DNA from 3 places in the Streptomyces sp. NPDC057616 genome. Region 3 is predicted to be linked to each of the others. Evidence: riboswitches for the same ligand, from Rfam matches in the RefSeq annotation. Region 3 holds a riboswitch; each other region holds the start of a gene.

Evidence for each region. Region 3 has a riboswitch for cyclic di-AMP ahead of ACFU97_RS13785 (peptidoglycan DD-metalloendopeptidase family protein). Riboswitches for the same ligand answer to the same signal wherever they lie in the genome.
Region 1: it holds a riboswitch for cyclic di-AMP, as region 3 does, so the genes downstream of both, ACFU97_RS40140 (M23 family metallopeptidase) here and ACFU97_RS13785 (peptidoglycan DD-metalloendopeptidase family protein) in region 3, are expected to answer to the same signal.
Region 2: it holds a riboswitch for cyclic di-AMP, as region 3 does, so the genes downstream of both, ACFU97_RS34470 (transglycosylase SLT domain-containing protein) here and ACFU97_RS13785 (peptidoglycan DD-metalloendopeptidase family protein) in region 3, are expected to answer to the same signal.

The regions. Positions count from the first base shown of each region.
Region 1 is NZ_JBHVGU010000049.1:20,808-24,055, forward strand. It holds gene ACFU97_RS40135 (aldo/keto reductase) at 1-606, opposite strand, end outside; gene ACFU97_RS40140 (M23 family metallopeptidase) at 761-1,783, opposite strand; cyclic di-AMP (ydaO/yuaA leader) riboswitch at 1,795-1,952, opposite strand; tRNA gene ACFU97_RS40145 (tRNA-Met) at 2,261-2,334, opposite strand; gene ACFU97_RS40150 (dihydrofolate reductase family protein) at 2,384-3,248, opposite strand, start outside.
Region 2 is NZ_JBHVGU010000034.1:98,685-101,932, forward strand. It holds gene ACFU97_RS34465 (HAD family hydrolase) at 71-877, shown strand; gene ACFU97_RS34470 (transglycosylase SLT domain-containing protein) at 884-1,366, opposite strand; cyclic di-AMP (ydaO/yuaA leader) riboswitch at 1,371-1,576, opposite strand; gene ACFU97_RS34475 (polyprenyl synthetase family protein) at 2,274-3,248, shown strand, end outside.
Region 3 is NZ_JBHVGU010000009.1:184,564-187,811, forward strand. It holds gene ACFU97_RS13780 (SGNH/GDSL hydrolase family protein) at 1-49, opposite strand, end outside; gene ACFU97_RS13785 (peptidoglycan DD-metalloendopeptidase family protein) at 319-1,254, opposite strand; cyclic di-AMP (ydaO/yuaA leader) riboswitch at 1,259-1,437, opposite strand; gene ACFU97_RS13790 (alpha-galactosidase) at 1,714-3,248, opposite strand, start outside.

The DNA of each region.
Region 1 (3,248 bases), on a different contig from region 3:
GGCCACGTCCTGGAGCTCGCCCTCGTAGGTGTCGCGCGAGACCAGGTTGTAGTGGGGCTGCAGCGCCACGTACTTGGCCAGGCCCTCGCGGTCGGAGAACTCCAGGGACGCGCGCAGCCGTTCGGGCGAGATGTTGGAGGCGGCGATGTGCCGCACCTTGCCGGCCCGCACCAGCTCGTCGAGCGCGCCGACGATCTCCTCGACCGGCACCTCGGGCTTGTCGAAGTGCGTGTAGTAGAGGTCGATGTGGTCGGTGCCCAGGCGGCGCAGGGAGGCGTCCGCGGCGGCCTTGATGTTGGCGGCCGTCAGGCCCGGGAACTCGGGGTGCTGGCTGACCTTGGTCGCGATGACCACGTCGTCGCGGTTGCCGCGCGCCCTGACCCACCGGCCGATGATCGTCTCCGACTCGCCGCCCTGGTTGCCGTCGATCCACGCCGAGTAGGAGTCGGCGGTGTCGAGGAAGTTGCCGCCGGCGGCCGCGTAGGCGTCGAGCACGGCGAAGGAAGCGGCCTCGTCGGCGGTCCAGCCGAAGACATTGCCGCCGAGGCAGAGCGGGAAGACCTCGAGGCCGGAGGAGCCGAGCTTGCGCAGAGAAGGAGACGTCATGCTGGACGTCAACGACGGCGCCGGAGCGGCCCATTCCGCCGGTGCCGCAAAGATCACGTAAACCGGGACGGGGTGCGCGGCGGACGCGCGCGCGTCCGCCGGCGGCCCTGACGTCGGGGGGAAGCCGCCAGGACCACCGGGGTCCCGGCGTGGATCAAGGGGTGAGGCCCTTGCCGCGCAGCCAGGTCATCGGGTCGATGCCCTCGGCCTGGCCGTTCGGGTGGACCTCGAGGTGCAGGTGCGGGCCGGTGACGTTGCCGGTGGCGCCGACGCGGCCGATGACCTCGCCCGTGCTGACCTTCTGGCCCACGCTCACACTGATCGACGACTGGTGGCAGAACCACAGCTCGGTGCCGTCGTCGAGGGTCACGATCGTGCGGTAGCCGTACGAGCCGGCCCAGCCGGCCTCGGTGACGGTGCCGCTGTGGACGGCCTTGATGGGCGTGCCCGTGGGGGCGGCGAAGTCGAGGCCCGTGTGGTAACCGGAGGACCACATGGAGCCGGGCTGCCCGAAGGTGCCGGTGATCGTGTACGACACGACCGGGAGCTTGTACTGCTTGGCCAGTTCGGCCAGGCGCGCGGCCTCGGCGGCCTTCTTGGCCTCCGCCTCGGCCTTCTCCTTGGCGGCGGCGGCCTTGGCCGCGGCCTCCTTCTCCGCCTTGGCGGCGGCGTCGTCGACCTGCTTGGCGAGGGCCGCCTCGGTGACGGACTGGGCCTTGCTGTCGACCTGGACCTGCTGGCTCTCGGCCTGCGCCATGATGCGGTCGCGCAGCGCCTGACCGGCGTCCCGGGCGCCCTGCTCGGTGTCCTCGGTGCTCACGCCGACGGTGCTGAGCGCGGTGGCCGAACCCTTGGGCGTCTCGGCGGAGCCGCCGAACATGTGGCCCACGGAGCCCAGGTCGGGCATGGAGATGGAGACCGGGGGCTTGCCGGTGTTGGCGCTGGCCATACCGCCCGCGCCGACGGCGGCTATGACGCCGACGCCGAGGACCGTGGAGCTGCGGGCGAGTCCGCCGCCGCGCTGCTTGGCGACACGGTGCCGGCCGCGGACCGGGGCGACGGAGTCCTCGGTGGGGTTCCACTCCTCCCACGGACCCTCGTCGGAGCGGGGGCCGGGGAAGCCGAAGGGCTCGGTGCTCGGCACGAACGGTGCCGGGGCAGGCGGGTTGGACGCCACGTGGGCGCGCTCCTTTCCTTCCTTCTCGCCTACCGGGTTAGCTGACGGGTTCGGAGCAGGAAGGTCTCCTACGCGCGTATACCGGTCGTGGCTCCACGACGGCATCCGCGCGATTCACCCCTGGGTGGTGGTTCCCCGGTTCCCTTGCGGGATTCGGCGCGTGCGCACGGAGCCGCCTCTTGTGACGGCTGGGACGACCGCGCTGCGTTATCGAACGTTAATAGACCCGGGGTGCCGATTCCAAGCTGTTCTGCTTGATCATTAATGCTTTTTGGCCTGGACGTACGGGCCAAGAGAGGCGAAAAACGGGCGAGTTGGCCTCGCCCCGGAAACCCCGCCCGTTCTGACGGTGTGTCAGTCGTTATGCGGAAAGCGGTCGGACGGTCACCGCAGGTGACGAGGGCCCGGTGACGGCCATGCGCGCCGGAAACACCCAGGGCCGGAATCCGTTTCCGGATTCCGGCCCTGGGCCTTGAGTAGCGGGGACAGGATTTGAACCTGCGACCTCTGGGTTATGAGCCCAGCGAGCTACCGAGCTGCTCCACCCCGCGTCGGTGTGACACCAGCATACGCCATCCGCGGGACCGCCGACGCCACGGCTCAGAAGCCCGGCAGATGACGGTTGGGCGCCTTGGCCTGCTCCTCGTGCTCCGCCAGTACGACGACCTCGACGCCCCGGGCCGCCAGCAGGCCGCTGCCGTCCGCGCCCGCGACGAAGGTGTCGGGCTCCCGCCAGGCCGTGACCACTCGCCGTACGCCCGCGTCGAGGATCAGCCGGGCGCACGGTTTAGGCCGGGAGGCACGCTGGGTGCAGGGCTCCAGGCTGCTGTAGACCGTGGCCGACGCGAGCCTCGGATCGGCCGGGTCGAGCTTGGCCAGGGCCGCCTCCTCGGCGTGCACGACGGGGTCGCCGCCCTCGCGTGAGTGGCCGCGGGCGAGCTCCGTGCCGTCGGCGGCGACGATCAGCGCGCCCACGCTGAAGGCCGTGCGGGAGGGCGGGCACAGGGCCGCCAGCTCGCAGGCGAGGGCCAGCCAGTGGTGGTCGGCGGCGGTGGGCAGCGGGCCGGCGCCGGGGGCGGTGGGCTCGTAGCGCATGAAGACGACGTCCTCGATGTGCCGCGTCTCCGTGAGGCGCAGGCGGCCGCCCTGGTAGGCGCCGGGGCCGAAGAGGCGGGGCGCGTCCGGGTCGCCCACGAAGAGCGGGGCGAGGACGAGCTGGAGTTCGTCGGCGAGGCCCTGCTGGAGCAGCTGGGTGTGGACGGTGCCGCCGCCCTCGACCATCAGGCGCCGTACGCCGCGCTCGTCGTGCAGATGCGCGAGGAGCGTGCGCCAGTCGAGGTCGGGGCCGAGCGCGACGACGTCGGCGGCGAGGCCCAGCGCGCGGGCCCGCTCGGCGCCCTTGTCGGTGGTGCACAGGAGCTTGTCGCCGCCGGTGTGCCAGAACCTGGCGCCGGGGTCCAGCTCG
Region 2 (3,248 bases), on a different contig from region 3:
GGCGCGGCGGGTACCGTGGTCGTCCGGTTCGCGATGAGTCGGTGGCGCGTCCGGTCCGTATTCTCTGATCATGGCCGCACCCACCGCATATGCACTCATCGCCACCGACCTGGACGGCACGCTGCTGAGAGGCGACGACACGCTGTCCGACCGGTCCCTCGCCGCGCTCGCGCGGGTGGCCGAGGCCGGCGCCCGGCACCTGGTCGTGACGGGCCGCCCGGCCCCCAGAGTGCGGCCGCTCCTCGACATCCTGGGCAGCACGGGGCTCGCGGTGTGCGGACAGGGCGCGCAGGTGTACGACGCCGGCGCGGACCGTCTGCTGTGGTCCGTCACGCTGGACCGGGAGCTGGCGGAGACGGCCCTCGGCAAGATCGAGGCGGAGGTGGGACAGGTGTACGCGGCCGTCGACCAGGACGGCGTGGACGGGCTCACGCTGATCGAGCCCGGCTACCTGATGCCGCACCCCACGCTGCCGGCCGTACGGGTCGACCGGCGCGACGACCTGTGGTGCGCGCCCATCAGCAAGGTGCTGCTGCGCCATCCCGACCTGTCCGACGACGAGTTGGCGGCGACGGCGCGCTCGGTGGTGGGCTCACTGGCCACGGTCACCATGTCGGGACCCGGAACCGTCGAACTCCAGCCATGCGGCATCACCAAGGCGACCGGTCTCGCCCTGGCCGCCGCGCACCTGGGGCTCGGGTCGCTGGAGACGATCGCCTTCGGCGACATGCCCAACGACATCCCGATGTTCGACTGGGCGGCGCACGGCGTCGCCATGGCCAACGCCCATCCGGAACTCAAGGCGGTGGCCGACGAGGTCACCTTGTCGAACGAGGACGACGGCATCGCCGTCGTCCTCGAGCGACTGCTGTGGTAGGAGCCTTTAGTAGGCGCCGTAGACGTTGTCGATCGACCCGTAGCGCGCGGCCGCGTACTTGCAGGCGGCGGTGATGTTGGCGACCGGGTCGTACGGGTTCATCAGCGTGCCGGGCACGTGGTAGGCGAGGAAGGTCGGGTCGATGACCTGGAGCAGACCCTTGGAGGGCGTGCCGGCGAGCGCGTTCGAGTCCCAATTGTTGATGGCGGCGGGGTTGCCCGAGGACTCGCGCATGATGTTGCGGTAGATGCCGTCGTACGAGCCGGGGATGCCGTGCTGCGCCATGACCTGCAGGGAGGCCCGGATCCAGCCGTCGAGGTTGTCGGTGTAGCCCATGGAGGTCGCGGTGAGCGTCGTCGGCGTGGCCGCCGAGGCGCTGGTGGCGCCGATGACCGGCAGGGCGAGGACGGCGGCACCGGTGCCGAGGACGGCGAGCTTGCGGGCCAGGCGGGAGTTCTTGGGACGACGGTGCTGAGCGGCAGCGGACATGGGGGATTCCTCTCCGGCGCCTGCGAGGTGAGCTGTCGGGTTCGGGCGGGAGCGGCCCGGCCGCGCGGCCTTGCGGCGGCGCGGCTTCACCCCGAGCCGGTCCGGGGCAATGCCCGGTCCGGCGACTTACCTGGGTCCCCCGCTCCTGCCGTGCGAGTGAGTTGGTCGATGGGTCGGCCGGGCTGCGGCAGGATTCGGCGTCTGCCCGACTGGCCGGGAACGTATGCGAGAGCACATGTCCGGAACAAGTGCCGGATTCACAGACCATGCCTATTGACCTTGGTCTGAGGTTTATGGGGCACTTGATCCTTTGCTGCTGCCAATCCTCAACTCGTATGCGGACGACGGAAGAACGGAGGCAGCTGATGGACCGTCGGGCCGAGGGTCGACGTGACCCAACTCACTGGCATCCGCAAGAGTGGCAAATCGGGCAATGGGGCCAACTCATGTTCAAACAGCCGCCCGTGAGGAACGCCGGCCTCAAGTCCGTTGGCAGGGACCCTTTTCGGCCTAGGGGCAGATCGCTCATTGAAGGCGAAAAACGGACGAATCAGGGTCGGTGATCTTCGGTCGCAGGATTGCATGTCCGCCGGGGCGGAACCCCACATGTGGTGCAGATCGTTCCCATGGCGGCCGTCCTCTGGAGGGGTGATGTCACGAGCGTCTACGGGACACGGGCCGCCGCCTCCCGCCGGACCGGCCGGCACGCCGATAGACAAGTCGATAGATATCCACTCATATGAGGCGATCAAAAACATAGCGGTCGTGATCCGATACCGCCCGTGGTGGACGGGTGGGCGGCATGGGTGATCGAAAGGTGACCGGATACGCTGACTTGAGTGATGGCAGCGACCTATCGACAAACCGCGTGAACCGCAGGTAGACACCAGCAGACAGGAGACCCCTCGTGACCGTCGTCGGGCCGTTCGGGCTGAGCGTGCGGGACCAGGCTCTGGAAGCCGATGTCCAGGCCGGATTGGCGGCTGTCGAGGAGGGTTTGCTCGAAGCCACCAAGAGTGAGGTCCCCTTCATCACGGAGGCCGCCCAGCACCTGGTGCGGGCGGGTGGCAAGCGGTTCCGCCCCTTGCTGGTGATGCTCGCCGCGCAGTTCGGCGACCCGTACGCGCCGGGTGTCGTGCCCTCGGCCGTGGTGGTGGAGCTGACCCACCTGGCGACGCTGTACCACGACGACGTGATGGACGAGGCCGCCGTGCGGCGCGGCGTGGACAGCGCCAACGCCCGCTGGGGCAACTCGGTCGCGGTCCTCACCGGCGACTTCCTCTTCGCGCGGGCCTCGCACATCCTGGCCGACCTCGGGCCCGAGGCGGTCCGGGTGCAGGCCGAGGCGTTCGAGCGGCTGGTCACCGGGCAGATCCTGGAGACGGCGGGGCCGCAGGACGGGCGGGACCCGGTCGATCACTACCTGGACGTGCTGGGCGGCAAGACCGGCTCGCTGGTGGCCGTCTCCTGCCGCTTCGGGGCGATGATGTCGGGCGCCGACGAGACGGTCGTGGACGTGCTGACGCAGTACGGCGAGCGGCTGGGCGTCGCCTTCCAGCTGGCGGACGACGTGCTGGACATCGCGTCCGAGTCGCGCGAGTCCGGCAAGACACCGGGGACCGACCTGCGCGAGGGCATCCCCACCCTGCCCGTGCTGCGGCTGCGGGAGCGGGCGGCGCGGCTGGGGCTGGCCGAGGACATCGCCCTGTGCGAGCTGCTGGACTCCGACCTGAGCGATGACGCGCGCCTCGAGGAGGCGCTGGCCGGGCTGCGGGCGCACCCCGCGCTGGAGCAGGCCCGCCGCGACACCGTGCGCTATGCCGAGGACGCCCGCGCCGCGCTGGCCCCGCTGACGGAGTGCGACGCGAAGCTGGCGCTGATG
Region 3 (3,248 bases):
CGACGCCCTCGGTGAAGCTGTCCCCCACCGCAACGTACGACCCGATCACTGCTCTGCTGTCACTCTTCGAATCGTCTGCCACATCGACCGATGATCCACCTTCGAATGTGACCTACGCGACCGTAAGAAAGCGCCGGAAGGGGTTGACGAGCGGTGAGATAAGACACTTCTAAAGTATTGACCAAGGGCGGAATAACCGGCCGGCCCAGGCTGTTGCCGTCTCAACTGCCGTACCTGTGCGCGGACATACCGAAGGCCGGACCCGGGGATCGAGGTCCGGCCTTCGGCAGCGTGTCAGGCAGGTTGCTGCGGGGGGTGTCAGCCGACGGTGACGCCCTTCGAGCGGAGGTAGGAGACCGGGTCCACGTCGGAGCCGTAGTTCGGCGTGGTGCGGATCTCGAAGTGCAGGTGCGGGCCGGTCACGTTGCCGGTCGCGCCGGAGAGGCCGAGCTGCTGGCCCGCGGTCACGGCCTGGCCGGCCGAGACGGATATCTGGGACAGGTGGCCGTACTGCGCGTAGTGGCCGTCGGCCAGCTTGATGATGACCTGGTTGCCGTACGCGCCGCCCCAGCCGGCGGAGACGACCGTGCCCGTGCCGACCGCCTTGACGGTGGTGCCGGTCGGGACGACGAAGTCGACGCCGGTGTGGTAGCCGCTGGACCACATGCTGCCGGCCACCTTGTAGCCGGTGCCGATGGCGGAGCTGTTCACCGGGAGGGTGAAGCCGCTGCCGGTGGTCTCGGAGGCCTGCGTCGCGGTGGTCTTCTTCGCCGTCGACTTCTTGACGGCCGACTTCTTGACCGCCGGCTTCTTGGCGGAGGCCTTCGGGGCGGCCGAGGACTTGGTGGCGCTCGGCGCCGCCTTCTCGCCGAGCGTGAGCTTCAGGCCCGGGTGGATCAGCGACGGGTCGTCGCCGACGGCCTGGCGGTTGTCCGAGTAGATCTTCTTCCAGCCACCGGACACGTGCTGCTCGTCGGCGATCTTCGCGAGATAGTCGCCGGACCGCACCGAGTAGGTCCGAACGCCGTTGTGATGCGCGGCACTCTTCTTCTCGGTGGCCTTCTTCTCGGCACCCGGAAGGGACTGGACGGCCTTTTGCGAAACCGACTGGGAAACGGAGTCCGCGGTGGCGGCGTGGGCGCCGGTGGCACCCATGAGCGGCAGCGCGAGCGCGGCGCCACCGGTTCCGGCGACGGCGATGGTGCGGGTGAAGCGCAGGGACTTCGGACGGCGGTGCTTACCCTTCGCGGGCATGACGAATTCCTCTCCGGCGCCTACGAGGTGAGCTGTCGGGTGCGAGCTGGAGATGCCCGGCCGCGCGTTTGACGCGGCTTTACCCCAAGCCGTTCCGGAGACCGGAACAGGCGGTCAAACCTGTGGGTCCCCCGTTCCTGCCGTTCACGGGTGAGTTGTGCGGGCACCGGGCGGCGGCAGGATTGGGCGTCCGTCCGGATCGGTGGCGAACGTAAGCGACGAAGACGCAAAGGGACAAGTGACGGTTCCCCGGGAAAGCGTTTCCGTTGATCCTTAATGGGAAATAGTGGTGACCCTGTGTGGATTACGGGAGCGTCTTGCCGGTCGAATTCCCTTGTGAAGCACGTGAATTACGTGAACATGACGGACCACGGTCGGTCACGGATATGACGCTCCTCACGCGCCTTACCGCCAGGAGGCCTTATTCCGGAGCGAGTTCGGCCAATACGGACACATCGCTCAGATGCGGCGCAGTCGGAAGACGGCCGCGTCCAGATCGCCGCGCAGTCCGGTGCGCAGTCCGTGGTGCAGGAGGACGGCGCCCCTAAGGATTTCGCCCGTTTCGAGGCATTCGTACGCCGCTGTCGGGTCAAGGCCCTTGAGCCGCAACGCGGGCACGGGTTCACCGTGGCTCTGCGCCTGGAGCCAGGCCAGGACGACCGCGTCGTCCCCGCGCACGTACTGCACCGCACTCAGACCGCCCGCCGGCGGGCGAAGCCGATGGAGGTCGCCGTGCTGCACCAGGGGCCGGATCTCCTTGTAGAGGGCGACCCACTCCCCCGCCTCGGCCAGCTCCTCCTCGCTCCAGCGGGTCAGGTCGCCGCCGACTCCGAGCACGCCGGCCATGGAGCTGACGAACCGGAAGCGCAGCGAGCTGACGCGGCCGTTGAGCTGGGTGTTGGGGCTGTCGGTGACCCAGGCGGCCATCACGCGCGCGGGGTGGATCTGGCTGAAGCCGTGCTGGATGGCGAGCCGGTCCAGCGGGTCGGTGTTGTCGGAGGTCCACACCTGGTCCGTACGGCTCATGATCCCGAGGTCGATACGGCCGCCGCCGCCCGAGCAGGACTCGAAGGCGACACCGGGGTGGGCCGCGCGCAGCCGGTCCAACAGGGCGTACAGCGCGTGGACATGGTCGGTCCACAGCCGCTGCGGATACGGCTCGCCGGGCCAGCCCGCGTCGGTGAAGGCGCGGTTGAAGTCCCACTTCACGTAGTCGATCGGGGCGCTGGACAGCAGCGTGTCGAGCTGCTGCCACAGGTACTCCTGGACGTCTTCGCGGGCCAGGTTCAGTACGAGCTGATTGCGCAGTTCCGTCCGCTTTCGTCCCGGCTGGAACTGGACCCAGTCGGGGTGCTCGCGGTACAGGTCGCTGTCCGGGTTGACCATCTCGGGCTCGACCCAGATGCCGAACTGCATCCCGAGGGCGTGCACATACTCCGCGAGGGGTCCGAGCCCCTTCGGGAAGCGGTCCGGGTTGGGCGTCCAGTCGCCGAGCCCGGCCCGGTCACTGGTGCGCCTGCCGAACCAGCCGTCGTCGACGACGAACAGCTCGACGCCGATCGCGGCGGCCCGCCGGGCGAGCGCCGACTGCTGCTCCTCGGTGATGTCGAACTCCGTGGCCTCCCAGGAGTTGAACAGCACCGGGCGGTCCCGGTCCGCGTCCGGGATCACGTACGCGCGCTGGTAGGCGTGCCAGGCGCGGCTCGCGCCGCCGAAGCCGCCGTCGCTCCACAGGCCGGCGAAGACGGGTGTGGTGTACGACTCCCCCGCCGCCAGGCGCAGCAGCCCGGAGTCGTCGTGTCCGGCGCCGCCGGTGATCTGCACGCGCGCGTCCGGCAGCTGCGCCACCGCGATCCGCCAGGAGCCGGACCAGCCCAGCGCGCAGCCGTAGACCTCGCCGTGCTCCTCGGTCGCGTCGGTGTCCAGGGCGACCCAGGGCAGGTGCTGGTGCCCGGTGTGGCCGCGGCGGCTGCCGATGACCTTCTCGCCGTAGG